Regions from separate parts of the Shewanella sp. Shew256 genome, predicted to be linked through region 2. Evidence: predicted binding sites of a transcription regulator. Region 2 holds the regulator's gene; the other holds the start of a gene.
What was found. The regulator FliA, encoded in region 2, starts transcription of late flagellar genes. The targets are predictions, from matches to a motif close to CTAAAGNTNNNNNNNNNNNNGCCGATA.
Positions count from the first base shown of each region.

Region 1: a site for FliA is predicted at 6,274-6,300, ahead of B5P39_RS16740 (VC2046/SO_2500 family protein). Genes of this name have one in related genera too.

Region 1 is NZ_NAJR01000010.1:706-18,975, forward strand. Features, by position in the region: gene B5P39_RS16700 (hypothetical protein) at 75-278, shown strand; gene uvrB (excinuclease ABC subunit UvrB) at 974-2,995, shown strand; gene rrtA (rhombosortase) at 3,415-4,017, opposite strand; gene queC (7-cyano-7-deazaguanine synthase QueC) at 4,014-4,733, opposite strand; gene queE (7-carboxy-7-deazaguanine synthase QueE) at 4,922-5,590, shown strand; tRNA gene B5P39_RS16725 (tRNA-Tyr) at 5,786-5,870, opposite strand; tRNA gene B5P39_RS16730 (tRNA-Tyr) at 6,001-6,085, opposite strand; tRNA gene B5P39_RS16735 (tRNA-Tyr) at 6,125-6,209, opposite strand; gene B5P39_RS16740 (VC2046/SO_2500 family protein) at 6,335-6,823, shown strand; gene B5P39_RS16745 (DUF406 family protein) at 7,072-7,359, shown strand; gene B5P39_RS16750 (putative bifunctional diguanylate cyclase/phosphodiesterase) at 7,548-9,731, shown strand; gene B5P39_RS16755 (YchJ family protein) at 9,813-10,307, opposite strand; gene B5P39_RS16760 (YybH family protein) at 10,335-10,913, opposite strand; gene smrA (DNA endonuclease SmrA) at 11,046-11,636, shown strand; gene B5P39_RS16770 (M2 family metallopeptidase) at 11,780-13,642, opposite strand; gene B5P39_RS16775 (TetR/AcrR family transcriptional regulator) at 13,861-14,499, shown strand; gene B5P39_RS16780 (acyl-CoA dehydrogenase) at 14,515-16,794, shown strand; gene pyk (pyruvate kinase) at 16,942-18,270, opposite strand, start outside.
Region 2 is NZ_NAJR01000007.1:42,145-55,550, reverse strand. Features, by position in the region: gene flhB (flagellar biosynthesis protein FlhB) at 1-668, shown strand, start outside; gene flhA (flagellar biosynthesis protein FlhA) at 787-2,886, shown strand; gene flhF (flagellar biosynthesis protein FlhF) at 2,898-4,274, shown strand; gene B5P39_RS14270 (MinD/ParA family protein) at 4,279-5,160, shown strand; gene B5P39_RS14265 (RNA polymerase sigma factor FliA) at 5,153-5,866, shown strand; gene cheY (chemotaxis response regulator CheY) at 5,914-6,297, shown strand; gene B5P39_RS14255 (protein phosphatase CheZ) at 6,311-7,048, shown strand; gene B5P39_RS14250 (chemotaxis protein CheA) at 7,064-9,331, shown strand; gene B5P39_RS14245 (protein-glutamate methylesterase/protein-glutamine glutaminase) at 9,350-10,468, shown strand; gene B5P39_RS14240 (membrane anchored protein in chemotaxis locus) at 10,482-10,994, shown strand; gene B5P39_RS14235 (ParA family protein) at 11,057-11,848, shown strand; gene B5P39_RS14230 (chemotaxis protein CheW) at 11,832-12,839, shown strand; gene B5P39_RS14225 (chemotaxis protein CheW) at 12,847-13,341, shown strand.

The sequences.
Region 1 (18,270 bases), on a different contig from region 2:
ATCCCTATAGCGACAGATAGACGCCATTTTTAACAATATAGGTGGCATCGAAAACATCCCGAGAGGTGATAACTATGGCAATGAGTCGATTAGCGCAAGCGGAAGCCTTACTTCAGGAACCGTTGACCTTAGATGTACTGCGTCAATACCGCGAATTATCTATGCACTTAGATGATCCTGATTTTCAAAAAATCCAAGACTTAGCCGAAATTCTCTTTGTGGTTGCATCGGCGGATGAAGCACTATTTGCCGCCGCGCTGGCAGAGGACTTAATTTAGCGCAGCTATCTGCAGCGGTGATCAATCGGGAGAACGAGCCTTATATAAAGGCTTTATCCACATTAATACGTCGTGAATGGGTAAACGCTGTCATTTTATGCTGCAATGCCAAGGTTAAAGCCTAACAGTCGGACATATATCAGATTTTTCGAATGCTCGCAGCGGTAACAAGTAGTAACATTTATCAAATGTAATTAAATTACCAAAGCCGTCCATCAGCTGACTCTAGGGTGAAATACTCCTCAATCCCGCATGGTTTCTCACTTATTTCGACTTATCAACAAATTCTGTGGATAACCCTGTGAGTTGCGGCTTGAAACAGGCAGCAAAGCCTTGCCGTGCGGGCGATGGACTTAAATTGCACTATTTTGGCGATAAAAATATTAAGCCATATTTTTCAAATAGATAATAATTGCAAGTCTTATCTTTTTTGGACTCGATTTAGGTTGCAATTTTGTAAGCAAGTGAAAGTCAACTCTTGTGTATTAATTTGGCATTTCTCCTGAGTTTTAGGGCGTTTTATCGCCAATTTGAGCATTAAAACCTCGTGGTCAAAAAGTTTCACTTTCTGTCCATCAAACTGTCATTTACTTGAGCTAGTACAAATCTGTGCGCATGGTTTAAGAAGGATAACTGCTGGAGCTTAATGGACGACTTGATTAGAATGAGTCGACTAACCACAAGGATATGTTCGCGTGTCAGAATCTGTTTTTCAGCTTGAATCCCAATTCGCCCCCGCAGGGGATCAGCCCACGGCCATCGCCAAGTTGGTCGATGGCCTCGAATCTGGCCTAGCTTGTCAAACCCTTTTGGGGGTGACGGGCTCGGGTAAGACATTCACCATCGCTAATGTGATTGCCCAGCTTGGGCGCCCGACGATTATTATGGCGCCAAACAAGACACTGGCGGCGCAGCTTTATGGCGAGATGAAAGAGTTTTTCCCCAATAATGCAGTGGAATACTTCGTTTCCTATTACGACTATTACCAGCCAGAAGCCTACGTACCCGCATCGAACACCTTTATTGAAAAGGATGCATCGGTCAACGCCCATATCGAGCAAATGCGTCTCTCGGCCACGAAAGCACTGCTGGAGCGTAAGGATGTGGTCTTGATTGCCTCTGTATCGGCAATTTACGGCCTGGGCGATCCCGATTCCTACATGAAGATGCTCTTGCACCTACGCCAGGGCGATACCATGGGGCAGCGGGATATTCTTAAGCGCTTGAGCGAGTTGCAATATACTCGCAACGATCTCGAGTTGCAGCGCGGTACCTTCCGCGCCCGTGGTGAAGTCATCGATATTTTCCCCGCCGACTCCGATCGCTACGGTATTCGGGTCGAGCTGTTTGACGATGAAATTGAGCGTTTAAGCGAGTTTGACCCGTTAACGGGGCAGATAGTGAAGCGTATTGCGCGTACCACTGTGTATCCGAAAACCCACTATGTGACGCCGCGGGAAAAAATCCTCGAAGCGACCGAATCAATTAAGGAAGAGCTGCGCGAGCGTAAGCAGTATCTGCTCGACAACAATAAGTTGATTGAAGCGCAGCGGATCCACGAGCGGGTGCAATACGATATCGAGATGATGGTTGAGCTGGGCTATTGCTCCGGTATTGAAAACTACTCACGCTACTTGTCGGGTCGTGCACCGGGTGAGGGACCGCCAACCTTGCTCGATTATTTACCCGCCGATGGTTTGTTGATTATCGACGAGTCCCACGTCACTGTGCCGCAAATTGGTGCCATGTATAAGGGTGACCGCTCCCGTAAAACCACGCTTGTGGAATATGGCTTCCGTTTGCCTTCGGCGCTCGATAACCGGCCGCTGAAGTTTGAAGAGTTTGAGCAACTGATGCCGCAGACCATTTATGTGTCGGCAACACCAAACCCTTACGAGCTGGATAAGAGTGGCGGCGAGATTGTTGAGCAAGTCGTGCGGCCAACGGGTTTGCTCGATCCCGAGTTGGAAGTGCGCCCGGTCAGTATTCAAGTGGACGATCTACTCTCCGAGGTGGCCAAGCGAGTTGCCGTTAATGAGCGGGTGCTTGTCACCACCTTAACTAAGCGCATGTCGGAGGATTTAACCGAATACCTCGATGAACATGGCGTCAAAGTGCGTTATTTGCACTCGGACATCGATACCGTAGAGCGGGTGGAGATCATCCGCGATCTGCGCCTCGGTAAGTTTGATGTGCTGGTCGGCATCAACTTGCTGCGTGAAGGCTTAGACATGCCCGAAGTTTCCTTAGTCTGTATTCTCGATGCCGATAAGGAAGGCTTTTTACGTTCGGAGCGTTCGCTTATTCAGACCATTGGTCGCGCCGCGCGTAACGTCAATGGCAAGGTTATCCTCTATGCGGATAGGATCACTCAGTCGATGGCCAAGGCGATGGGCGAAACCGAGCGCCGCCGTGAGAAACAACACGCCTACAACCTTGAGCATGGCATAGTGCCAAAAGGCGTGGTCAAGCGCATTACCGACGTGATGGATGTGGACGATGGTAGAGACACTGAAAAGGGTTATCGCCAAGCGTCACTGGGCAAAGTGGCTGAACCTAAAGCCAAACGTTATCAAGCCGATGCGGCGCAGCTGAGCCATGATATCGACAAGCTCGAGAAGCAAATGCATGAGCATGCGCGTAACTTGGAGTTTGAACAGGCAGCAGCCCTGCGTGATGAAGTGAAACGTTTACGGGAGTTGCTGATCACCGCCTAACAAATTTGTGTCTTAGCTCGTTAGACGTAGGACTGCGATGCTAATCAAGCATATACCAAGGTTCACTACCTAATAAAAAGCCGCCAACATAACAATATGAGGCGGCTTTTATTGTATGGATTAATCAAAATAGTAGATATTAGCGCTGCGTTTCCTTGGCTAATCTAGGGCGTATTGACGTTTCGAGATTAGATTTTGTTCGTTCTGGCAAGCACATGCTCGCGAAACGAGGAATGATGTGTAGTTATTCTACTCAAATGACGAGTGACAAAGAGCAAGGGCTTGCCAGGCGAACCCTTCGGGCAGCATTTGGCTGGCATTTCTGCGCGTTATCGTCCGTTTATGTAGAATAACTACACTGCACGGACTTTGCCTTGCATAAAAGCCAGCCAAACTGCTGCAAAAATAACCCTGAAACGTCAACACGCCCTAGTTCGTTGGTACACAAACACCATAAGTGCGCAGACTAAGCCACAGATCAGGCCGACTAAATGCGCCTCGGTAGCAACGCGTGCACCAATCATGGCGGTCACATCATCACTGGCGCCATAGAACTGTTCATGGCCGACTTTAACTATCACGCCGAGTAGCAGCAAATAACCCGAGCGCAGATGACGGCGAATATCTTGCACCGCACCAAAGGTGAATAGACCGTGTAACATGCCGCTCAGTCCCACGTAACCTAATAGCTGCGGATAACCCAGATATAGACCAATGCCTTCAAACAGACAAAGCAGGATAAACAGCACGGTTAAGCCCTTGAGCCGGTAATGAAAGTGGTGCAAAAACAACACTACCCATAATCCTGCGAGGTTCATCAGCAGGTGCCAATGATTGGTATGCAGCAGATTGCCTGTGATCAGACGCCACCACTGGCCGTCACTGATGGCGCTGCGGCGATAGGCGAGCAGATTATCTATGCTCGGGGTAAAAAGCCCACCAACATACAAGAGCGCACAGAGCAGACTGACGATAAGCGCCAGCCAATAGGGGCCGAGTGTTTTTAACGTCACCAGTCTCACGCCTGCGGTTTACCCGTTTCAGTTGCCTTGTCGAGCGAGGCCATTACCTCTGCTTTATTTTGCAGGTAATCCTCTAAGCCCCGTTTGCGAAGATGGCAGGCTGGGCAGTCACCGCAACCATCGCCGACAATGCCGTTATAACAGGTCAGGGTATGGTGGCGAACTAAATCGAGTTGCTGGTATTTATCGGCCAGCGCCCAGGTTTGGGCCTTGTTCAGCCACATTAATGGGGTGATGATCTCAAGCTTTTTGTCCATGCCTTGCACCAGTGCCGATTCCATCGCGCGCACAAAGTCGTGACGACAGTCGGGATAACCCGAAAAATCAGTTTCGCAGACACCGGTAATAATCGCCTGGGCCCCTAATTGATAGGCGTAGATCCCTGCCAAAGTCAAAAACAGAATATTGCGGCCAGGCACAAAGGTATTGGGTAAGCCATTTTCCATTAATTCGTGGGACACGGGGATGGCATCGCGGGTGAGGGCAGAAATCGCTAACTCATTGAGTAAGCTCACATCCATAACCTTATGGCTAGTGATCTTTAAGCGCTTGGCGAGGGATTTAGCAACTTCAATTTCTTCACGGTGACGCTGACCATAATCGAAGGTGATCCCGTGGACTTCATCAAACTGAGTTAAGGCTTGAATAAGACAAGTCGTTGAGTCTTGTCCGCCACTGAAAACCACTACCACCTTTGAAACTGACGCTGCTGACATAGGATCCACTTAAATTGACACATAAAATAGGGCGTAAGTGTAACTCAGGCGCTAGGGCTTGCAAACTCTTTGCTGGCGTGTGGCGACGGGCATATCGCTCTTGGCATCACTCTGTCTGAGGCGGTAAAAACTTGCAGCTGCAGCTAAAATCCTCTATAAATGCCGCCCCAGAAAAACGGAACGCTAGCATGAATTACCCAGTCAACGAAGTCTTTGAAACCATTCAAGGTGAAGGTGTCTTTACCGGAGTGCCCGCCATTTTTGTACGTTTACAGGGTTGCCCTGTGGGATGTGCTTGGTGTGATACCAAACAGACTTGGGATCTGCTTGAGGAAAACAAGGTGTCACCCGAACAAGTGATCACCGTCGATGGTTCCGTAGGGCGCTGGGCTAACCATACGGCGCAGAGTCTTATCGAGGCGTTCAACGCTAAGGGATATACGGCGCGCCATGTAGTGATCACCGGTGGTGAGCCTTGCATGTACGATCTGAATGAATTAACTCACACGCTCCACACTGCCGGCTTTGCCACTCAAATCGAGACCAGTGGTACCTTTGATGTGAAGTGCGATGCTGATACCTGGGTGACTGTCTCACCAAAGGTCAATATGAAAGGGGGTTATAAGGTGTTAGCACAGGCCTTGACCCGCGCCAACGAGATAAAGCACCCAATAGCGACCGAAAATCATATCGACGAACTCGATGAGTTGCTCAAAGGGATTGATGTGTCGGCTAAAACCATCTGTCTGCAACCGATTAGCCAAAAACCAAGGGCGACGGAATTAGCGATGAAGGTGTGTATTGCCCGTAATTGGCGTTTATCGATTCAAACCCACAAATACCTGAATATTGATTAATGGCCACTTAGCTCAGCAGCATTGGTCTTTAATGCTCAGAAATAGTTTTAACGCTCCGAATGGGGCGTTTTTTATCAGCAAAATCCATGGATTAAAAGCAATAGGGTTAAGCGATAGAATAAGTTTGAATAAGCAGAAGTGCTAGAGATAAAACTTGGGGAATAACGCGAGATAAAGTGTGAGATGAGAAAGAAGTGGTGGAGGGAGAAGGATTCGAACCTTCGAAGGCGGAGCCGTCAGATTTACAGTCTGATCCCTTTGGCCACTCGGGAACCCCTCCACATATTTTCTTCAACTTTTAACTCTGACTTATTAAGAAGGATTTAAAAGTTATCTTAAATCTTGGCCGGATTTAAGGGTAAAGCAAGGTTACAGCAGACTAACGATTTTCGAACCACACAAGATAAAAGTGGTGGAGGGAGAAGGATTCGAACCTTCGAAGGCGGAGCCGTCAGATTTACAGTCTGATCCCTTTGGCCACTCGGGAACCCCTCCACGAGTATCTTTTATAGCATCGCTAATTGTTAGTGCAAATGGTGGAGGGAGAAGGATTCGAACCTTCGAAGGCGGAGCCGTCAGATTTACAGTCTGATCCCTTTGGCCACTCGGGAACCCCTCCTCAATTGCGGCCGCCATAGTAGTCAGAAACGTTTGGCATGTAAAGTCTAAATATGAAAATTTTCCTAAAGTTCTGGTTCAACTGGTCGATTAACTAACAACAAGTTGTTTTAATGATGTTTTTTTATGCAAATCGATGTTCCTTTAATCAACGAAGCCCAAATTGGCTCCCGCTTAAATGCGGCAATCGAACACAACAGGCGAGGAGAGTTCGCCCTGTTGTTATCGCTATTGTCTGCAGATGCGAGGGACATGGCGCAGTTTCAATGGCAAAAAGAGCTCGATAATGCAGAAAAATTGCAACGTCAGTTTGAGTTACCCCCAAAACAAGCGCTTGTTGCGGATTTATCGACGGATAACAATGTTACCGATAATAGTGCTGTTTTCGCCGAGCAAGGGGCGAGGGCGTTTCAACTGCAACAGGCATTGCGCCCTGAAGCCTTAGTGATCCGCGGTGGCGAGCCTATTGCCATGGCCGAAGCCTTAAGTAATTGCGATCTCACCACACGCCTGCGCCAACGTGGGCAATTGCCATCTCCTAAAATGGACATCATGCATTTTGCCGATCAACTGGCGATTCAACGTAACTTGGTGCCGTTATTAGCCAGCGCCTAGCCAATATGTCGTCTTACCTCCAAGTCGCTTTCGGGCCGTTGAGGAAGATTCGGTCTTTAAAAAATATCTAGGCTTTAAGGGACTTGTTGACCAAATAGCCATCAACTGTGTCGATACACAATAATAAGCGTGAGCTAAAGCTGAGTCTCTGACGTCACAGTTTCCTATAATAAGGCGTTAATGATGCAGCTTTAAGTTGATGCATCACCCTTAAATGCAGCGGTATAGCGATTAATGAGGAAAAACAGATGAAAGGTATCATTGCAGGACAAGCGGCTACCGTAAACGACACTTGCACCGATTGTGGCAGTTTTGTGGATATTGGCGCTGTGATTGATGAGCAGGATACAATGCTGGAGCTATCCTTTGCGGGTGCACAGGCCGAGATCGAAGCCAGCAAGATGTTGGAACGGGCCCAAGCACGCTTTAGCCAAACCCAAGGAAACATTGTCAAGAATGACGTAGGCGTTATCCTCAAGCTGGTCTTCGATGTGAGTGTCGAGAAGATGATTTTCCAATTAGAGAACGGGCTGTAAGCATAAAACCCTGCGGTAAATGTTGATTAATTTGTAATAAATTGTGCTCGATGTTGCTGTTTGAAATGCCAATGTGTAATCTGCATCGACAAAAATATTCAGGATTGGCGCAATTAGCACGCTGAAATGAGTCGTGCTACTCGCTGTAGTATCTGTGTTACCCAACACGATGTTTTGTAGGGATTAGAGTGAAGCGACGTCAACATCAGCACTTATTAGAGTCTTTAGTTCATTCTACGGCTAAGCAGCAGGGCGACTTTACGAAAACCGCAGAGCTAGCAACAGAGCTACTCTGTGAGAATTTAGCCGTTTCTCTGGTGTCGGTTTGGATTTTTTCTGCCGATCAATCGAGCCAATCCCTGGTAGCGCAATTTGGCGCTATGGCCCTACAAGACACTTACCGTCCTTCGCAGTTGCAGACACTGCCTCGTTATTTAAATGAACTCAAAAATCATCGCCATATCGATGCGGGTAATACCCTTATCGATCCGCGTTTGACTGAGTTAGTCGATAACTATTTTATCCCTCGGCAAATTTTATCTAGCCTCGAGATTGGCATTCGCATTAATGGTCATCTCGAAGGGGTGCTGTGCCTTGAGCGAGCGCAACTGACTCACCATTGGCACGACAGCGAAATTCACCTTGCCTGCCAAATGGCCGATCAACTGGCCCTCACGCTGGCCACCAAACATACCTATGACAAAGAAGAGCGCTTAAGCCTGTTTCGCTGTGCCACCGAGCAGTCTCGTCAAATGAGTATGCTGATTAACCTACACACCGAAAAAGTGGAATACGTGAATCAAGCCCACGAGGAGATCACCGGCTTAGCGCGCGAAAAAAGCATTGGCGCCAATTTACGTGAGCTAAGTTTTTTTAAGCAGCACAATCAATTAGCTGAGCAAACCTTAGCGCAGATCTTCAGAGGCGAGCAGGCCAAGGGCGAGGTACAATTCAATCGTGCCGATGGCAGTAGATACTGGCTCAAGTATGTGGTCAGCCAATTTATCACCGATCGCGGCAATCATTACGCCTTAGTCTCCGGCGAAGAAAGCACAGATGAGCACAACTATAAGGCGGAGCTTGAGCGTTTAGCCTGGCGTTGTAGCCTCACTGGGCTGAATAATCGCAGCCACTTCAATCGCGTATTGGAGCGCACCACCAATGGATTGTTGCTGCTGGTCGATTTAGTCGCCTTTAAACGATTTAACGATACCTATGGCCATGAAAATGGCGACAGTTTGCTGATCGAAATTGGCCGGCGCTTAAAACATTTTTCGGAAATCAATAAGGCGACTGAAATCGCCCGTGTCGGCAGTGACGAATTTGCCGTGTTGCTCACCGATGATAACGCGGTTTACGATCTGGATTATTTTAGTACCCGTCTATACCAACATTTGGCCATGCCGATTTTAATTGGTCGTGAGCAAATCGAACCCAAACCCGCACTGGCGGTTGTCGATATCGCTTCGGTGGCGAACCTATTTGCGCCGCTGACCTGCGCCGATATTGCGGTGCAATACGCGAAGAAGAAAAAGGGCACGGCGATTCAAGTGTTTAATAGCACCTTGCTCAGTGCCTTTAAGGAAGATGCGCAAATCGAGCGTGATTTGCATAGCGCCATTCGCGGCCGTCAATTTGAACTTTATTATCAGCCCTTACGGGATCTTGAGCAGCAAACCTATATCGGTGCCGAAGCCTTGATCCGTTGGCATCACCCGAAGAAAGGCGTGTTGTATCCCGGTGCCTTTATCGATATTGCCGAGCAGTCAGGGATGATCAACGCTATTGGTAGTTGGGTGCTTGAGGCCGCGTGTCGACAACTAAATATTTGGCAGCACCATAATGCCGATTTAAGCATGCATGTTAACGTGTCTGCGCGGCAGTTTTTTAGCGGGAACCTGTATGAGCAAGTCTGGCAACTGCTGACGCGTTATCGTTTGAAACCCAAAACCCTGATCCTTGAGATCACCGAGACAGAATTAATGGGCGATATTCGCCATGCCACGCTTTTGTGTCAAGAATTGGCGGAGCTGGGCGTGGGGCTGGCCATCGATGACTTTGGCACAGGCTACAGCTCGATGCGTTATCTTAAACAGTTCCCGATCAGTAAGTTAAAAATTGACCGCTCCTTTATCTCCGATCTCACCATTAGCCGCGAAAGCCAAGAAATCGTGTCGGCCATTATCGCGATGGCGAGCGCGCTCAACATTTCATTGACCGCAGAAGGGGTTGAAACCGCCGAGCAGGAAGCATTTTTGGCCAAGAGTTTTTGTCATCAAGCGCAAGGATATTTATACAGTCCCGCATTGCGAGAACCCGAGTTTGCGCAATTCTTATTGGCGGCAAAAGAACCTAGTCTTGTGACGCATTAACCATTCAGATTAGCGCTGTTGGTGATATAAAAATAAAAGGCAATCAATCGATTGCCTTTTGTTTTACAAATTACGCCTTGGTTAACCCTTCATGCAGCACTGCTTAAACTTCTTACCGCTGTGGCAGACGCAGGGATCATTGCGTCCCGGCAATTTGGCATGCATTTGATGGCCTTTAGTGTAAAACCAACGATCTTGCTCGAAGATAAACTCCGAGCGCTCGTAAATGGCATCAATCTCGCCACTCATTTTATACCAGGCTTTGAAGGTTACAGTACCGTGCTTGCGGCCATCGGGGTGAATGGTTTCATCGGCGGATAACACATCAAGCCCTAACCATTGGGGATGTGGACCTTGTTGGAGCTGTTCAAGGGTTAAGCCATCGAGGTAATCTGCATGGTGCGTTTTGATGATGTGATCAAAATTTTTCAACGTAAAAGCACAGTAGCGAGAGCGCATTAATTGCTCAGGACTCATCGCCAGTTGTGCGCCAGAATCGAGACCTAGATGCAGTGCATGGCAGCAGTCTTGGTAGGATTTTTGGCTGCCGCAAGGACAGTTTTTATCGGGTGCTATATTCATAACATTTTAAAATATAATAAACTATTGCTTTTTCTTTTGACTATCAGGTAACGGTGGGAACTGGCGGCCATAGTAAAGATTGGGTACAGGTTTGGCATTCAAATAGAAACTGGGTTCGGCACGGTTGTTCATATCCAGCGTAACGTTCCAGCGCTGCTGAGAGTCTTTTTGGGTGCCAATCACAAATTTGCCTGCAAATTCACTCACAGGTTCGCCGGTTTCTTCAGCGGGGTAAAAACGCACTAGATAATAGCCAGTGTCGAACGCGCTGTTGCCTGATAACTTACGGTTAAGCACCCGAAAATCGATATCGATTCGGGCCTTTTTATTGCGGATTTTATCGAAAAATCGCTGGTAAATAGCAACGATACTCTCGCGGCCATAATAGATTTCTTTACTTTGACTTTCAGAGAGATAGCTTGCATCTTTCGAATAGATTTCTGCGGTAACTTCGGGGTCAAGCTCGGTAAATGCTTTAGTGAACAGTGGATAATTAGCATTGATCAGCTGATCGGTAGTCGTGGTAGTTTTGGCTTTTGTGGGAGTAGCAAAGCTTGGAAGCGACAATAGGCATATCAGGGCTAGCAGCAAAAATCTCATTACATTATTCTAATCAAGCATTCATGGCGCCACTATAATGGAGGTGCCCGCTGAACTAAAGGGTTGAATGTTTACAAAGTGTGTTTCTGTTCTAAAAGTGCACACTGAGCGTTAAGAGTGGAGGAGCTTGCCATGCTAGATGATGAATCGGCACTGTTTTTTGAAGAAATGGCGGGGGTTGTGCCACTTAAGGGCGATGTGAAGGCGGTGAATCTACAACCTAAGGCATTAACGGATGAGCAGCTTCAACGTCGTGAAGCGCTGCAACGCGAGGCTTATTTAGCTTGTATGCCCTTGGATTTAAGCTTGATCCCGATTATTGCGCCCGATGATATTGCCAGTTTTAAGCGCGAAGGGGTGCAGGGAGCGGTATTTAAGCGCCTAAGGCTGGGGCAATACAGCATTAAGATGGAGTTAGATGTACATGCCTACCGTTTGAGTCAGGCCCGTGATGCCTTACTCAATTATTTACTAGCGGCGCAGGCCCATGGCGAACGCTGCGTCATGCTTATCCATGGCAAGGGGCATAACAGTAAACCCGTGGCTGGCCTGCTCAAATCTGCCGTCTGCCATTGGTTATCACTGCTTGATATGGTGCTGGCCTATCATTCGGCGAAAACCGAGCAGGGCGGCACGGGCGCCTTGTATGTGATGCTGACTAAATCCGAACAGCTTAAGATTGAGAATAAAGAGGCAAACCGTAAGGGGATGGGGTGGCGTTAATAGGAGTGTGAGCGCATTGATTTTTCTGATAGTTATTCGCGTTCGTTATTAATGCCGAAGCTTAAAAAGAAAATGCCCAACATCGTTGGGCATTTTTATCGGTTTAGTTTAAGGCGTGGATATGACTGGCACCTGAGGCTTAATTACCAGCCACATTGACGATTTGCCGCCGTGTTTTGCTCATCGAGCCAGATTTTAAGCGGCGCAAAATAATCGAGCACGGCTTTGGCATCCATTCCCTCGGTACCCGTTACTTCTTTTAAGGCAACTGGCCAAGGTTGGCTAGCACCCAGCTCTAACATTTTGTTGAGTTTTTCCCCAGCGGCTTGATTGCCATAAATACTGCATCTGTGCACAGGTCCTTTATCACCGGCGGTATCACACAGCGCCTTATGGAACTGGAACTGCAGAATATGCGCGAGGAAGTAGCGGGTATAAGGCACGTTACCGGGCACATGGTACTTGGCACCTGGGTCAAAATCGGCTTCAGTGCGGTCTGTCGGCGCCTTAACGCCTTGGTATTTCTCCCTTAATTCCCACCAAGCTTGGTTATATTGCGCTGGAGTAATTTCACCGCTAAAGACTTTCCAGCGCCACTGGTCAATCATCAAACCAAAGGGTAGGAAGGCGATTTTATCCAGAGCTTGCTTTAACAATAAGCCAATATCCTTGGAAGCATCGGGCACGTCTTCGAGCAAACCAATCTGTTTTAGATAGCTTGGGGTGATAGATAGCGCGATCGTGTCACCAATGGCTTCATGGAAACCATCATTGGCACTGTTTTTAAACAGGAAAGGCTGCTGTTTATAGGCTCGTTGATAGAAGTTGTGTCCAAGTTCGTGGTGAATAACGGTAAAGTCTTCAGCGGATTTTTGGATACACATCTTGATGCGAATATCGTCAAGGTTGTCTAAATCCCACGCCGAGGCATGACAAACGACATCACGATCCTTAGGTTGTAAGAATAAAGAGCGACTCCAAAAACTGTCTGGCAGCGGCGCAAAGCCTAACGAGGTGAAAAAGCTTTCAGCTTGTTTGACCATCTTGTGCTCATCATAACCTTTCTGTTCGAGTAATTCCGTCACATCATAGCCAGGATCGGCATCGTCTGGGGCTACGAGATCGTACACATTACCCCATTGCTGTGCCCACATATTTCCTAATAAGTGGGCGGGGATCGGACCGGTTTTTGGTGCAATAACGTCACCGTACTCGTTATTCAGCTCGCCGCGAACATAACAATGCAGGGATTCGTAGAGGGGCTTAACTTGACCCCATAAACGGTCTAATTCCTGTGAAAATTCATCGGGTTTCATATCGTATTGGCTGCGCCATAATTCGGAGAGATTAGCGTAACCTAGATCTTTTGCCCCTTCGTTGGCGAGTTCGACTTCACGTTGAAACAGTGGGCGCATCGGTTTTGCAATTTCACGCCAGCCTTTCCACGCCTCAAGCAGCTTGGCTGGGTCTCGCGATTCCGCCATCAGGCTCGACAGCTCTGGCTGGGTCATACACTTGCCATCGGCGAAACAGTATTTGCCTTTACCGTAGAGTCCATTGAGCTCGGAGCTGATTTGCGCCAGCTCAGCATTTTTTGCGGGATCAAGCGGTGCAGGTAACACGAGTGCACTGCGCAGAATATTCAGTTTGCGCGCATTGGCAGGATCGAGTTCCACATTGGCGTACTTGGCAGCTTCGGTAGCGAATTTGACCGAAGCGGCACTGACTTTTTCACCCACTGCGGCCGATAGCGCAGCGGTATCTTCGGTGATGAAGTTACTGTAAATCCATTCGGCGCGATTCGCTTCGATAGAGAGCTGTGCCATCTGGGCTTCAGCATCTTGAATAAAGGCGATGGCCTGTGCTTTATCGGGCGCGGCATTAGTTGCAGCAGGTGCCGCTGAAGTAGTTTCGGCCTTGCTTTGTGCATCATTACAGGCGGTTAAGCCTAAGGTTAGCGCTATGGTGAGTGCGAGCGTGGTGGGACGATTCAATAGAATAGCCATGTATTGCAGTCCTTTGTTGTTTTTGTGTTAAGCATTCTACCTAAGCACAGTGTTTTTTGCACAGGACTTGATGACTTTTCATGGTTTTTTGCAACGGATGTGAGTGGCCTGTTAATCCTTGTCAGCAGGGCGCAGCTTATTTGGCCATTTTTCGTTTGACAACTCCCATACCAATGTTTAATTTAAACGAGTGTTTTAAATTAATTCAAGGTCACGGAATGGCAAGTCGATCCGATACAAAAACTAGAATACTTGATGCCGCAGAGAAGCTATTTGCCGAAAGGGGGTTTTCTGAGACGTCATTGCGACTTATCACGAGCAAGGCGGAGGTTAACTTAGCCTCGGTGAACTATCACTTTGGCTCTAAAAAAGAGTTAATCCGCGCCGTGTTAGCCCGCTATTTAGACGTGTTTATGCCCGCCGCATCGACGGCCATAAAGCGTTTGCATACCGCGCCAACACAGGCTTCGTTAGAGGAGATTTTCTCTGCGTTAGTCGATCCATTATTGGATTTGAACGAGCTGCGCACCGAAGGCACGACAATTTTCCTACAATTGCTGGGTCGCGGTTACATTGAAAGCCAAGGGCACCTGCGTTGGTTTATCACCACTCATTATGGGCAGCATTTAGACACCTTTGTAAAAGCTGTTTCGGCCAGTGCACCGCATATTCCTCCTGCTGAAATGTTTTGGCGCTTACACTTTACCCTAGGCACGATTGTTTTCACTATGGCGTCAGCCGATGCGCTCAATGATATTGCCGCGGCCGAATTTGGTGAGCATAACGACATCGAAGCCGTGATCCGTAAAGTGATCCCCTACATGGCTGCGGGCGTATCAGTCCCCGTGGCTTCTTAATAAAAGGTCTTGATTATGTTGACGATTATAATTATTGCCCTGATTGCGATTATTGCGCTATTTGCAGTAAAAAGCCTTCGGATGCAATTTATCACCCAGCCTGTGTTTCACTTCTTTAAAAAAGTATTACCGCCATTATCTGATACCGAGCGCGAAGCGATGGAAGCGGGTGATGTGTGGTGGGAAGGCGAGTTATTCCGCGGCAACCCAAACTGGAATACCCTGCACAGCTACGGTAAACCTACTCTTACGGCTGAAGAGAAAGACTTTATCGATAATCAGGTGATGACGGCCCTGAAGATGATCGATGATTTCGACATTGTGCATAACCGTAAGGATTTGCCACCAGAGCTGTGGGACTACTTTAAGAAGGAAGGCTTCTTTGCGCTGATCATCCCGAAAAAGTTTGGTGGTCGAGCGTTTTCTGCCTACGCCAACTCAACGATTGTGAGTAAATTAGCCAGCCGAAGCGTGAGTGCCGCGGTTACTGTGATGGTGCCAAACTCATTGGGCCCTGGTGAGCTTTTGACTCACTATGGTACTAAAGAGCAAAAGGAGCGCTGGTTACCTGCATTAGCTAAGGGTGATGAGATCCCATGCTTTGCATTAACTGGCCCAGAAGCGGGCAGTGATGCGGGCGCTATCCCCGATGTGGGTATTGTTTGCCGCGGTGAGTTTAACGGCGAAGAAGTTTTAGGCCTTAAATTAACCTGGGACAAGCGTTATATCACGCTCGCACCTGTAGCAACCGTATTAGGTTTAGCCTTCCAGATGCGCGACCCTGATGGTCTGCTGGGCGATAAAAAGAATTTAGGCATTACCTGCGCCCTGATCCCAACCGATCATCCAGGTGTAGTGATTGGCCGTCGTCATAATCCGCTCAACATGGCGTTTATGAACGGAACCACTAAGGGCGAAGAAGTCTTTATCCCGCTGGATTGGATCATCGGTGGTCCTGAGTTTGCGGGCAGAGGCTGGCGCATGCTGGTTGAATGTTTATCGGCGGGACGCGGTATTTCTCTGCCTGCATTGGCGACGGCTTCTGGCCATATGGCGACCAAAACCACCACGGCTTACAGCTATGTGCGTCACCAATTTGGGATGGCGATTGGTAACTTTGAAGGTGTGCAGGAAGCGCTGGCGCGCATTATCGCTAATACCTATCAATTGGAAGCGGCGCGCCGTTTAACCACTACGGGGATTGATCTTAAAGTTAAACCTTCAGTGGTGACGGCGATTGCTAAGTTCCACATGACTGAACTTGGCCGCGCTGTGATGAACGATGCGATGGATATTCAGTCGGGTAAGGGCATCCAATTAGGGCCTAAAAACTACTTAGGCCACCCTTATATGTCGAATCCTATTTCGATTACCGTTGAAGGGGCGAACATTTTGACGCGTTCCTTGATGATCTTTGGTCAAGGTGCGACCCGTTGCCATCCTTATGTGTTGGCCGAAATGGAAGCCGCGGCGATGGAAAACGAACACGATGCGCTCGAGCGTTTCGACTCGCTGTTAATGGGCCATATGGGTTATGCCACTCGCAACGCGTTCAGTGCCTTATTCAACGCTTTGACTGCCAGCCGTTTTGGCAGTGCGCCAGTGAGCGGCGAAACCAAGCAGTACTATAAAGATATGTCGCGCCTTTCATCGGCATTAGCCTTAATGACGGATATTTCGATGCTGATCATGGGCGGCGATTTGAAGCGTAAGGAAATGTTGTCGGCACGTATGGGGGATGTGTTAAGCCAGCTGTACTTAGGCTCAGCCACCTTAAAACTGTTTGAAGACAATGGCCGTCAACAGGACGATTTACCTGCGGTGCGTTATGTGATGGCAAATCGCTTGCACTTAGCGGCTAAAGCACTTGAAGAAGTGATCCGTAACTTCCCGAACCGTCCATTTGCATGGCTGCTACGTGCGCTGATTTTCCCCATCGGCAACCATTTCAATGCGCCTAGCGATAAAATGGCGACTGAACTGGTCTCTGGCATGCTAAAACCAAGTCCTGCCCGTGAACGCATTACTTTCCTATGCCCTGAGTTTGAAGGCGACGTGGGTGGTATTGCTGAGGTTGAACAGGCCTTCGTGGCGCAATATGCCTGTAAAGAGATTTACAAGAAGCTCAAGAAAGCACAACGCGCCGGTGAGTTGCCAGCCAAAGTGCCTAATTTGGTGTTATTTGCTAAAGCGCTGGAGCAGGGCACTGTGACTCAAGATGAGCATCAAAAGCTGTTACATGCCGATAAGTTGCGCTTAGCGGCCATCAATGTGAATGATTTTGAAGCCCTATAATTTGATTGGCTAGCACGACTGCTATCGTTTCTAGCCGTGACAAGAGATAAAAAAACCACCTCAATTGAGGTGGTTTTTGTATTTAAGCTTGATGACTCTTAGCCTTAGTCTTAGTCTTTACGTCTGGCTAACGCCAATCAAATACGATTAAGCAACGATCAACACTTTACAAGTGTTTGTGCCGCCGATAGTTTCCATTGCATCGCCCTTGGTCATTAATACCAAGTCGCCGCTTTGCAGGTAACCCGCAGTTGTTAATGATTCCAGCGCTTTTTGCGCTAACTCATCGGCAGGATAAATGGTTGAGTCGAAGTAGATCGGTAACACACCACGGTACAGTGCCATCTTCGCCAGAGTTGTCTCATGGCGTGATAAACCAAGAATTGGTAAAGATGAACTGATACGTGACATCAGTTTAGGAGTTGCGCCAGACTCAGTTAAGGCGATAATCGCTTTGACGCCTTCCAAGTGGTTAGCAGCATACATAGTGGAGAGTGCAATCGTTTCTTCAACTGAAGTGAAACGTGCATCTAATCTGTGCTTAGACACTTTCACGCTAGGGTGAGATTCGGCACCGATACACACGTTCGCCATCGCCTTCACGGTTTCTTCTGGGAAGTCACCTGCTGCAGTTTCGGCTGACAGCATCACAGCGTCAGTACCATCGAGCACGGCGTTGGCCACGTCCATGACTTCTGCACGCGTTGGCATTGGGCTCGAAATCATTGACTCCATCATTTGAGTCGCAGTGATCACGATTTTATTCAGTTGACGAGAGCGAGCGATTAGCTTCTTCTGCACTGCAACCAGTGCTGCGTCACCAATCTCAACCCCTAAGTCACCACGGGCAACCATGACGACGTCAGAGGCTAAAATCACATCATCCATCGCTTCTTCGCTAGCAACGGCTTCAGCACGTTCTACTTTTGCTACGATCAGTGCATTGCTGCCAGCTTGTTGCGCTAAAGAACGGGCGTATTCCAGATCGGCGCCGCTACGTGGGAAAGACACGGCTAAGTAATCCACTTGGATCATCGCCGCAGTCAGAATGTCTGCCTTGTCTTTTTCAGTCAGAGCCGCTGCAGATAAGCCACCACCTTGTTTGTTGATCCCCTTATTGTTTGATAGAGGGCCAGCAACGGTAACAGTCGTGTGCACTTTACGACCTTCAACGCGCTCAACACGCAGTTGCACACGGCCGTCGTCGAGCATCAGGATATCGCCAACATTCACATCGTCTGGCAATTGCTTGTAGTCGATACCGACTTGATTCTCGTCGCCTTCGCCTTTACCTAACTCGGCATCCAGAATGTAGGCTTGACCTAAGTTCAGTTGAACTTTTTTGTTGTCTTTAAAGGTAGATACACGGATTTTAGGACCTTGTAAGTCACCTAAAATAGCAACATGGACACCTAATTCTTTTGCAATTTCGCGAGCTTGAGTCGCGCGTTTGAGATGATCTTCGGGGGAGCCGTG
Region 2 (13,406 bases):
TGGTAGCAATCGCGGCTTATTTGCTACTCAGTCATTATTTTAACGATATTCTGCTCCTGTCTGCCGATCATCTCCCCGGTAACGTCCATCATGCGCTGGATTTATTGGTGTGGATGTTCATTCTGCTTTGCTCCTCCGTCTTAGTCATAGTGGTCATCGATGTGCCGTTTCAGATCTGGAACCACAACAAACAGCTGAAAATGACTAAGCAGGAAGTCAAAGACGAGTATAAAGATACCGAAGGTAAACCCGAGGTCAAAGGGCGAGTACGGCAAATGCAGCGTGAGTTAGCGCAGCGGCGCATGATGGCCGAAGTGCCCAATGCGGATGTGATTGTGGTGAACCCTGAGCATTATGCGGTGGCCATTAAATACGATGTGAAGCGCTCTGCAGCGCCTTTTGTGATCGCTAAAGGCGTCGACGAAGTGGCGTTTAAAATCCGCGAGGTGGCAAGGGCACATAACATTGCGATTGTCTCTGCACCACCGCTTGCGCGGGCCATTTATCACACCACTAAACTTGAGCAGCAGATCCCTGAGGGCCTATTTACTGCGGTGGCACAGGTACTGGCTTATGTGTTCCAGTTACGCCAGTACCAAAAAGGTCGTGGTCGTAAACCTATTCCAATCCCTGCTAATCAACCCATTCCTGACGAGCTGAAGCACTAGTTAAGTGTTAGGTTAACGAAGAGATAGTTCACAGAGATAAAACCATAACTTGAACTGTTAGCGGTTGGCGCGCTTTTTGCTTCCAGGCTGTTATACGTCAAAGTTTAGGTATCTGTGAATGGATGTTAAAGCCTCCCTAGGCCAAGTAAAACAGTTGAAACTGAGCTCTTTCAAGGGCATAGGTACGCCAATGCTAGTGCTTGCGGCATTGGCTATGATTGTATTGCCTATCCCGCCATTTCTACTCGACGTTTTATTCTCCTTTAACATTGCCTTGGCTTTGATTGTTCTTCTTGTCGCGATTTATACCGACAGACCCTTAGACTTTGCTGCTTTTCCAACTGTTTTATTAGTCGCGACATTGCTGCGACTCGCACTTAACGTGGCATCGACCCGTGTAGTATTACTCGAAGGTCACAATGGTGGTGATGCCGCCGGTAAGGTGATTGAGGCCTTCGGCTCCGTGGTCATTGGCGGTAACTATGCAGTGGGTCTAGTTGTATTTATAATCTTGATTATTATCAACTTTGCCGTTGTGACTAAAGGTGCTGGCCGTATTGCCGAGGTGAGTGCTCGCTTTACCTTAGATGCGATGCCCGGTAAGCAAATGGCCATCGATGCCGACTTGAACGCAGGTATTATTAATCAGGATCAAGCCAGAACCAGACGCGCCGAGGTGACCCGCGAAGCCGACTTCTATGGCGCGATGGACGGTGCGTCTAAGTTTGTAAAGGGCGATGCGATTGCCGGTATCATGATCTTGGTTATCAACATTCTCGGTGGGTTTATTATCGGGATTGTGCAGCACGGTTTGACATTCTCCCAAGCCGTTGAAATTTATACCCTGTTAACCATTGGTGACGGTCTCGTCGCACAAATCCCCGGCCTGTTGTTGTCAATTGCTGCGGCGTTGATGGTGACCCGTCAAAATGAATCTGGCGATATGGGCCAGATGTTGATTAGTCAGATGTTTGACAGTCACAAGTCACTCAGTATTGCGGCTGGCGTACTCTTTGTCATGGGTATTGTGCCAGGCATGCCACACATGGCGTTTTTAAGCTTTGCCGTGATCACAGGTGGTGCCGCTTACTTTATATTTAAACGTAATGAAGCCAAACGTGCCAAAGCCCTTGAGCAAGTCAAAACGGGCCCAACTGAAAGAGCCGAAAGAGAACCTAAAGAACTTAGCTGGGACGATGTGCACCACGTTGACACTATCGGTCTGGAAGTGGGTTATCGTTTGATCCCATTGGTCGATAAGGGGCAAGGTGGTGAATTACTGAGCCGGATCAAAGGAGTACGTAAAAAACTTTCTCAAGAACTGGGCTTCTTGGTGCCTGCGGTACATATTCGTGACAACCTCGATTTATCACCCAATGCCTACCGCATCTCGTTAATGGGCGTGGTGGTTGGAGAGGCGGATATTCGCCATGACTGCGAACTCGCCATCAACCCTGGTCAAGTTTATGGCAAGCTCGATGGTATCGAAACGCGTGATCCTGCCTTTGGTCTCGAAGCGGTTTGGATTGCCCCAGAGCTGCGTGAACATGCACAAACCTTAGGTTATACCGTGGTGGATGCCGCGACAGTGGTGGCAACCCATATCAGCCAAATATTGACGAATAACGCGGCGAAACTCTTAGGCTACGAAGAAGTGCAACAACTGATGGATATGCTTGCCAAGCATTCGCCTAAGCTGGTGGATGGCTTTATTCCTGATGTGATGCCGCTCGGAAATGTCGTAAAAGTGATGCAAAACCTATTAAATGAAGGAGTTTCTGTCAGAGACTTGCGTACCATAGTGCAAACTTTGTTAGAATACGGCACTAAGAGTAACGATACTGAAGTATTAACGGCCGCGGTGCGTATCGCATTGAAGCGCATGATAGTTCAAGAGATCTCCGGTCCTGAACTCGAAATACCTGTCATAACTTTGGCGCCAGAGTTGGAACAGATGTTGCATCAGTCGATGCAGGCAACCGGTGGCGATGGTCCTAATATCGAGCCCGGTCTTGCGGAGCGTATGCAGCAATCCTTAGCGGATGCCGCTCAAAAGCAAGAAATGGTTGGTCAGCCGGCTATTTTGCTAACGTCAGGTATGTTACGTGCGACACTGTCTCGCTTTGTTAAATATACTATTCCTAATCTCAGAGTGATTTCTTACCAAGAAATCCCCGATGAAAAGCAAATACGCATAGTGTCTGCCGTCGGCCAGTAGAGGACGCATAAGTGAAGATTAAACGTTTTTTTGCCAAAGACATGCGTGCTGCACTGGCCCAAGTGAAGGACACGCTCGGCTCCGATGCCGTGATTATGTCAAATAAAAAAGTGAACGGTGGCATTGAGATTGTGGCTGCCGTTGACTATGACGAGCCCAAAGCGAAGGCGCCTGCTGCGGCTCCGACCTTTATGGATGTGAGTGATGACTTAGTTTCGCTCGGTGCTAAAGCGCCGATTCGCGCTGAAACTAAGTTAAAACCATCGGCGCCAGCGGACTCTCTCCAAGCATTGCTCGAGAAGCAACAAAGCCGTTTAAACCAACAGCTCACCCATCAACAGCAAGACGCCGAACTGCCTGCGTGGGCTAAAGGATTACAAGCACCTGTGGCACCTAAAGCTGAGCGTCGCGATATGGGCAATCCCTTCGATAAGAAACCGCAGAGCTCGCCAAAACAAAATGCGGATCTCGAAGCCATGCGCGATGAATTATCATCCTTACGTAATTTGTTGACCCATCAGGTTTCAGCATTGATGACTGAGCATAAAAAACGTATCGACCCTGTCGGTGCCATGCTGGAGTCAAAGTTGCTGGAAGCCGAGTTTTCTCCAGCTGTCGCGAACAAGTTAGCGGCGCTCAGTCAACACTATACCCCTGCAGAATTAGTTCGTGCACTGCCACAAAGTCTAGCGAATATGCTTGATAACCAAGGTGATGATATCGTTAAGCAAGGTGGTGTTGTAGCGCTGGTTGGCCCAACGGGTGTAGGCAAAACCACTTCTTTAGCGAAATTAGCGGCTCGTTTCGCCGCCCATCATGGTGCGGATCAAGTGGCTTTGATTACCACAGACCATTATCGTATTGGCGCCTATGAGCAATTGGCCACCTATGGCAAAATTATGGGTTGTCCAGTCAAACAAGCCCATGACCTTGCTGAACTGGAGCAAATTCTGTATCAGTTCAGAAATCGCAAGCTAGTATTGATAGATACCGCGGGTATGGGTCAACGAGATATGCGGCTTTACCAGCAACTTGATAATTTAACTGCAAATAGCAGAATACCTATCCGCAGTTATCTGGTACTGTCTGCCACAGGACAGCGCCGCGTGCTGCAAGATGCTGTAAATCACTTTAAACGCATTCCCTTATCTGGTGTTGTACTCACAAAACTCGATGAATCCGTGTCTTTAGCGGGCGCATTAAGTGTGTTGATCCAAAGTGGGTTGCCATTAAGTTATGTTACGGATGGGCAGCGAGTGCCCGAAGATATGAAAGTCGCCGATACCTTACTGCTCGCTGAGCAGGCATTAGCGGCCTTAGAAAACACTGAAGAACAATCGTTACCAGACACAGCGTGGTCAGATAATATGACCTGTGCATTTGAGTAGAGTTATGACCCTGGATCAAGCAAGTGGTTTACGTATGATGAATCAACCCTATAACGAAAAAGTGAAAGTAATCGCGGTTACGGGTGGTAAAGGTGGCGTGGGTAAAACCAGTGTGTCCATCAATACCGCTGTAGCATTAGCCGAAAAGGGCAAGCGTGTCTTAGTGCTTGATGCCGACTTAGGCTTGGCAAACGTCGATGTCATGTTAGGGATCCGTGCTGAACGTAACCTTTCCCATGTACTCTCAGGCGATGCTGAGCTGGATGATATTATTGTCCGTGGTCCCAAGGGCATAGGCATTGTCCCCGCGACCTCGGGTACTCAAGGCATGGTAGAATTGAGCCCCGCACAACATGCAGGTTTAATTCGTGCTTTCAGTGAGATGCGTACCCAGTTTGATATTCTCATCGTGGATACTGCCGCGGGGATTTCAGACATGGTGCTCAGTTTCTCCCGTGCGTCACAGGATGTACTAGTCGTGGTATGTGACGAGCCAACCTCCATCACTGACGCTTATGCGTTGATCAAAATTCTCAGCCGTGAACACGGTGTTTTCCGCTTTAAAATTGTTGCGAATATGGTGCGCAGTTTACGCGAAGGTATGGAATTGTTTGCTAAACTCAGTAAAGTGACCGACAGATTCTTGGACGTGGCACTTGAACTGGTTGCGACCATTCCGTTTGATGAAAACCTTCGCAAATCAGTGCGTAAACAAAAGTTAGTGGTTGAGGCTTATCCTAAGTCTCCAGCTGCGATAGCGTACCATGGCCTAGCGAATAAAATTATGAGCTGGCCAGTACCACAGCAACCTGGTGGGCATTTGGAGTTTTTCGTTGAGCGTTTAGTTCAGCGACCAGATTTTCAAGAGGAAAAAACGAGTGAATAAAGCCGCAGCGTATACTTGTTTAGACAGTAAAACGTCAATCGTTGAACAGTATGCACCGTTGGTTAAAAGAATTGCACATCACTTGCTCGCCAGATTACCTGCCTCAGTGCAGCTCGATGACTTGCTTCAAGCGGGGATGATGGGGTTGTTAGAAGCATCATCCAAGTTTGATGGTGGCAAAGGTGCAAAGTTTGAAACCTTCGCCGGCATACGGATCCGTGGCGCCATGTTGGATGAGATCCGTCGTGGCGATTGGGTTCCCCGTTCCGTTCATCGTAATAATCGTCGAGTTGCTCAAGCCATTGATGAGTTAGAGCAAGTGTTGGGTCGTGATGCACGCGACACAGAAATTGCAGAAAAACTTGATATGACGCTCGATGAGTACCATCATATTCTTAACGATGTTTCTGTTGGTAAAATCATAGGGATAGAAGACTTAGGCGTATCACAGGATATACTCACTCCGAGCGATAATGTGAGTGATGGTACATTTGAAGCACTAGCAGAGACCCAGTTTCATTCAGCACTAGTAGAGGCGATAAAATTATTGCCCGAAAGAGATGCGCTAGTGCTATCGTTATACTACGATGAAGCATTGAATTTAAAAGAAATTGGCGCCATTCTTGAGGTGAGCGAGTCGCGAGTTAGCCAGATATTAAGTCAGGCAATGTTGCGACTCAAAGGCAAACTCAAGCATTGGACATAAGTATAATTATTTATTGAGCACAGAATGTCAGCTCACCGGAGGAAACCTTGGACAAGAATATGAAGATTCTCATCGTTGATGACTTTTCGACAATGAGACGTATCATCAAGAACTTGTTGCGAGACTTGGGATTTAACAATACCCAAGAAGCAGACGACGGCTCAACCGCGTTGCCTATGCTACAGAAGGGCGACTTTGATTTTGTCGTGACAGACTGGAATATGCCAGGTATGCAGGGTATTGATTTGCTTAAGGCTATTAGAGCTGATGATTCCCTAAAACATTTGCCCGTGTTAATGGTTACCGCCGAAGCAAAACGTGAACAAATTATTGCTGCCGCACAAGCCGGTGTTAACGGCTATGTGGTTAAGCCTTTTACCGCAGCAACACTAAAAGAGAAGTTAGATAAAATATTCGAACGACTCGCTTAAGCAAGGATGAGCTATGAAGTCACAAACATCAGGGCTCATTACGCTCGAGAAGGCTCAGCGTTTAGTTGAATTATTAAGCGCGAATGAACAAGCTCAAGCAGATGATTTATTTAGGGAACTCGCGGCTCCACTCCAAAGGGAGCTCTTTGATGAAGTTGGCAAATTGACTAGACAACTTCATAGCGCATTAATGGATTTCCAAGTTGACAATCGTTTGGTTGAACTCGCGAATACCGAAATTCCCGATGCTAAGGAACGGCTAAGTTATGTCATTGACATGACAGAACAAGCCGCGAATAAAACCATGGATGCGGTAGAAGAGTGCTTGCCGCTCGCAAATGCATTAACGGCGAATATTCAGCAAGTGATGCCATCTTGGGATAAGTTGATGCGGCGTGAAATAGCCCTGAGCGATTTTAAAGCGCTTTGCCACAATGTGCAGCATTTGATGTCACGTAGCGAATTGGATTCCAACCGCTTACGCGAATTGCTCAACCAGATTTTGATGGCGCAGGATTTTCAGGACCTGACTGGACAGATGATCCGGCGGGTGATCGATCTAGTGATGGAAGTTGAAAGTAATCTGGTGTCTATGCTGACAGTATTTGGTGAGCAACCCGTGATTGAGAGTCAGATTACTCAGAAAAATAATATTGAAGCTGAAGGACCGATAATGAATGCCGAGCTTCGTCAAGACGTCGTTACCGGTCAAGATGAAGTCGATGATCTGCTATCGAGTCTGGGTTTCTAACTGGGAGTCAATTTGATGGCCTTTGATGTAGATGAAGAGATACTCCAGGACTTTTTAATTGAAGCGGGCGAAATTCTTGAGTTGCTGCAAGAGCAACTGGTCGCGCTTGAAAACAATCCTGATGATACTAACTTGCTAAATGCCATTTTCAGGGGGTTTCATACTGTAAAAGGCGGTGCGGGTTTCCTTAGTCTCACTCCCATGGTGGATGTCTGTCACGAAGCAGAAAACACCTTCGATTTATTACGCACTGGCAAGCGCAGTGTCTCCGCCGAGTTAATGGACATCATTCTTCAAGCTGTCGATGCGATTAACACTATGTTTGCTCAAACCCAACAAGGTGAGCAACAAGACCCTGCAGATCCTGCATTATTGGCTAAATTAAAAATGCTGAGCTCAGGAGAGCCGCTTCCTTCCGAATCAGGCCAAAGTCATGCCGAAGCTGAGTCACTGCCTGAACCAGAACCTGAGCCCGAACCTGTCATAGAAACTGTGGTTGAAGTCGCCGCAGTTGAAGAAATGCCGATTGAGAAGTCAGAGCTTTCAGATTCCAGTATCGATGAAATAGATGAAGCGGAGTTTGAAGCATTACTCGATGCGCTGCACGGCGCCGGAAAAGGTCCCGGAGTTTCTGCTCCACAAGCCGATGCTGCCCCTGCTGTGCAAAATAAGCCTCAAGCGACATCTGCAAGCGCAAGCGATGATATCACCGATGATGAGTTTGAAGCGCTGCTCGATGAGCTGCACGGTTCTGGTAAGTTTAAAGGTAAAGTGGAAGAGCCTGCCAAGCCAAAAGCTGAAGCAGTTGTCGCTGCACCAAAGCCTGCCGCACCTGCTGTTGATTCGGACGAAATCACTGAGGATGAGTTCGAGCGTCTCCTCGATGAATTACATGGCAAAGGCGGCGCGCCAGCAAAAACCACTGCCAAAGTCGAATCTTCGAAAGCAAGTACCAGTGCCTCTGCGCCTTCAACGCCAGCCGCTCCTAAAGCCAGTGTTGCTGCACCAGCAACACCTCCTGCGGTAAAAGCCAAAACTGATGTGGCGGTTGCTGAAAAAGCCCCTGCTAAAGCAGCGGCAGCAGCCTCTGCTAACGTACCTCAAGGCGAGACAACTGTTCGCGTCGATACCGCGAGACTCGACCAAATCATGAACATGGTCGGTGAGTTAGTGTTAGTGCGTAACCGCTTATTGAGTTTAGGCATTAGTCGTGATGACGAAGAAATGTCTAAGGCGCTAGCGAATTTAGACTTGGTGACAGCAGATTTGCAGGGCGCTGTGATGAAAACGCGCATGCAACCCATCAAGAAAGTCTTTGGTCGTTTCCCTCGGGTTGTACGCGATTTAGCCCGTACTCTGAATAAAGAAATTGATTTAGTCCTCGTGGGCGAAGAGACCGACCTCGATAAAAACTTAGTTGAGGCGCTCGCTGATCCGTTAGTGCACTTAGTGCGAAACTCGGTAGATCACGGTATTGAGATGCCCAATGACCGTGAGGCCAGCGGCAAGCCGAGAACGGGGACCATTACCCTGTCTGCAAGCCAAGAGGGTGACCATATTCTGCTGAAAATCGAAGACGATGGCGCAGGTATGGATCCTGAAAAGTTAAAGCAAATTGCTATCAAGCGTGGGGTACTCGATGAGGATACCGCGGCGCGGATGACCGACAGTGAAGCTTATAACCTGATTTTTGCGCCTGGTTTCTCGACTAAAGTCGAGATTTCAGATATTTCCGGCCGCGGTGTTGGGATGGACGTGGTGAAAACCCGTATTACCCAGCTTAACGGTACGGTGCATATCGACTCGATGAAAGGCAAGGGCACCATACTTGAGATTAAAGTGCCGCTGACCTTGGCGATTATGCCGACCTTAATGGTGGACGTTGCCAAGCAGGTGTTTGCATTGCCTTTATCCAGTGTGAATGAGATTTTCCATCTCGATCTCACCAAGACCAATATTGTCGATGGGCAGCTTACTGTCATTGTCCGCAACAAGGCCGTACCGCTGTTCTATCTGGAGCAGTGGTTACATCGCAATAGAACCAGCTTTAAACATGGCGACAAAAAACACGGTCATGTGGTGATTGTACAGCTGGGAATGATGCAAATTGGTTTTGTTGTCGATGCTTTAATTGGGCAAGAAGAAGTGGTGATTAAACCTCTAGGGGCATTGTTGCATGGCACGCCGGGTATGGCGGGGGCGACAATCACATCCGACGGTGGTATTGCGCTCATCTTGGATGTTCCCGGATTATTAAAGCACTATGCGAAAAATAAAAGTTAGTTTCCAATAAGGAATGGAATGGCCATTAAAGTATTAGTCGTTGATGACTCAAGTTTTTTTAGACGACGTGTTAGTGAAATAGTCAATCAAGATCCTGAACTGGAAGTGATCGCAACGGCCTCTAACGGGGCCGAAGCGGTGAAGATGGCTGCCGAACTTAATCCGCAAGTCATTACAATGGACATTGAAATGCCTGTAATGGATGGTATTACTGCTGTCCGTGAGATTATGGCGAAGTGTCCAACGCCTATCTTGATGTTTTCTTCATTGACCCATGATGGTGCCAAGGCCACGCTTGATGCCCTTGATGCGGGGGCGCTTGATTTTCTACCTAAGCGATTCGAAGATATCGCGACCAATAAAGATGACGCTATTTTGCTATTGCAGCAAAGAGTCAAGGCTTTAGGTCGTCGCCGGATTTTCCGTCCTGTGGTACGTCCTACCACACCAACGCCGCCACCTCGTTCGAGTGCGAGTTCAGTATTAGGTGGGGTATCGACACATACGCAGCCTGCACCAGTTCGTTCTTCACATGCTGCATCTATTCGTCCAAGTGGTAAACAATATAAGTTATTGCTGATAGGCACATCGACGGGCGGGCCTGTTGCTTTGCAGAAAATTTTGACTCAGTTCCCCGCAAATTATCCGCATCCTATTTTGCTTATCCAGCATATGCCAGCGGCCTTTACGCCAGCCTTTGCGAATCGTTTAAATGGTTTGTGTAAGATTGAAGTCAAAGAAGCGGTGAATGGTGATGTATTGCGTCCAGGATGCGCGTATTTAGCGCCTGGCGGGATGCAAATGATGGTTGAGCGGACAGGTGTCACGGGCCGTGTCAAAGTGTTGGCAGGAAGCGCTGAGATGAATTACAAGCCCTGTGTTGATATCACCTTTGCTTCTGCCTCAAAAGCCTTTGGCGGTGATGTGCTGGCGGTAGTGTTGACAGGAATGGGAGCCGACGGCCGCGAAGGTGCGCGTATGCTGAAATCCGCGGGCGCGACCATTTGGGCACAGGATGAAGCGAGTTGTGTGGTTTATGGTATGCCGCAGGCGGTGGCCAGTGCCGGTATCGCTACTCAGTCTATTTCGCTGGACAATATGGCTGAGTCGATTTTAAAAGAGTCTGCGCGTGGCTAAGTCCAAGACACAGATAAGCACAAATATGCTGCTTATCATTGTGTTAATGGCAATCGCTATATTGTGCCTAGCCGCGTTAAGTCTCGATTATCATCGAAAAATCATGGCATTACGCGATGATGTAAAGCGATTAGAATCGACACAGATTTTGCTTATGGTACCGGATGAACAAGCTCAGGCGATTGCGTCTTGGCTCGCTTCCCATCCGGATCAAACCAAAGCGATGTTAAAGCTGGCTTCACCCGGAGAGCAAAAGGCGGTGACTTTAGGCCCCGAGACTTTTTCGGCACCCGAAACGAAAATTCCGCCAACGCTCGAGAAACCAGCTGATGATAAACCGTTGCAGCAAGCCACGGTAGATCCTGTGCCTGAATTATTGCGGCCAGAGACCTCATCTGTCCTATCGACGGCAGCGCAATCTCAATCGAATAATGTGCCTGTGGTGATTTCAGAAAATGCCGATGGGGTGAAAGTGATTAGTTTGCCTAATGGTGGCATTAGAGTCACCACGAGGGAAGGCGAGTAATGTTTGTGTTACGCAAACCTGCATATGAATAGCCGAGAATCAACATTAAAGAGGTCAGTTCTTTGAAAGTCTGGACCATTGCGAACCAAAAAGGTGGGGTTGGAAAAACCACTTCAGTAGCCAGTTTAGCCGGCGCGCTCGCTAAACGGGGTAAACGTGTACTGATGATTGATACCGATCCCCATGCATCGCTTGGTTATTACCTTGGCATTGACTCTGAAGAGGTTCCTGGTTCGCTATTTGACGTGTTTGTGGCACATAAGGGTTTGACGACTGACTTAGTGAAGTCCCACATAGTGCCCACCTTAGTCGATGGCTTAGATTTACTGCCCGCTACGATGGCGTTAGCCACGTTAGACCGAGCGCTCGGACATCAAGAGGGCATGGGGTTGGTGCTGCGTAATTTATTGGCACTGGTTGCCGATGAATACGATGTGGCGATTGTGGACTGCCCACCCGTGTTAGGGGTATTAATGGTGAACGCACTGGCGGCCAGTCAACACATAGTGATCCCCGTGCAAACCGAGTTTTTGGCCATTAAAGGGCTCGAACGCATGGTGAAAACCATGGAAATCATGGGACGCTCAAAGAAAACCCGTTATAGCTATACCGTCGTACCCACTATGTACGATAAACGTACCAAGGCATCACCTGCAGCCTTGCAGGTGCTGAGTGAACAATATGGCGACAGCCTTTGGCGAGATGTGATCCCCGTAGATACTAAGTTTAGAGACGCCAGTTTGGCACATTTACCCGCTTCCCATTATGCAAGCGGCAGTCGTGGCGTAAAAGCTTACGAGCGATTATTGGATTTTCTTTTAGCTGGGGAGTTTGGTCATGTCAAAATCGGTTGATGAAACTGTTTTTGATTTTTTTGAATTATTGCTGCATGAAGAAGACAGTAAAACTGTAGCTTCCCCAAATGCGCCTCGAAACGAGGCTGCGGTTCCGTTGGCAGGGAAAAAAAATGAAGCACAATTGCTCGATGATGCCATTTTAGCCGAGCACAGTCAGGCTAAAGTGCACGCGAGCGTGACCATTGCTGCCGAAGTGCAGCCGCAGAAGGCAAAGTCTGCCAGCAGTGTACCTCACCTTGAGGAGCCAACGCCTTTAGTTAATAAACAGGCCTTGGAAAAACTCCTTGCGCCGGTATTAAAGACGGTTGCGGACAAGCCAGCTGAGGCCATGGCCGAGGTTGCACCTGAAGTGGTTCAAGTTCAAGAGGTGGCTCATGACGAGAATACTTCGTCTGGCGCAACGCAAAACGACGCTAACGTAACCATTGAGCAGCCATCCGCAGTCGTAGATGACGAGATAATCATTGAGACAACACCCGAGACTCAGGTGGGGTTTGCCCCTCCAAGTATCACAAAAGACCTACAAGAAGTACTCGATGATGAGTTTCAAGTACTATTCTTTAAAGTGGCAGGGTTAACCTTAGCAGTGCCTTTAGTGAGTCTTGGTGGGATCGTTAAGGTTGAGCGAATTAATCATATTATCGGTCGCCCTTCTTGGTTTTTAGGAGTGCAAACCCATAGGGAAGAGCAGTTAAATCTGGTTGATACCTGTGCATGGGTGATGCCAGAAAAATACACGGATAAACTGGCGCAATCGGTAAATTATCAATATCTTGTATTATTAGAAGGCAGTAATTGGGGATTAGCTTGTGAGTCTCTCGTTAATGCAGTAAAAATTAATAAATCGCAAGTAAACTGGCGCAGCAAAGCGGGGAAACGTCCTTGGTTAGCTGGTGTAGTGAAAGAACAAATGTGTGGCATTTTGCACGTACAAGCCTTAGTTGAAATGCTTGATGCGGGTTTAGGCTGTCAGGACTCCATTGGTTGAGGTAAACATGAAAGATACAAGAAATGTCGCGGCCGTGGCTGCAAGTAAAGATGATGCAGTATTGCAATGGGTTACCTTTAAGTTAGACAACGAAACTTATGGTATCAATGTGATGCAGGTGCAAGAGGTGCTACGTTACACCGAGATTGCCCCTGTGCCTGGCGCACCCCATTACGTTTTAGGGATCATTAACCTGCGCGGCAATGTGGTGACTGTTATCGATACTCGCTCACGTTTTGGCCTGCAATCGGCGGAAGTGGATGATTCGACTCGTATCGTGATTATCGAAGCAGAGAAACAAGTGATCGGTATTTTGGTGGATAGTGTGGCCGAAGTGGTTTATCTGCGCCGTTCTGAAATTGATAATGCGCCGAATGTCGGCACTGAAGAAAGCGCCAAGTTTATCCAAGGCGTGAGCAATCGCGATAACGAGCTACTGATCCTCGTCGACTTAGACAAGTTATTATCCGATGAAGAATGGGCTGAGTTAAATCAGCTCTAAGCTTCCATGATGAGACGACAGATTAGCTAATCTGTCGTCCTTGCTTTTCACGATGCAAACGGTTT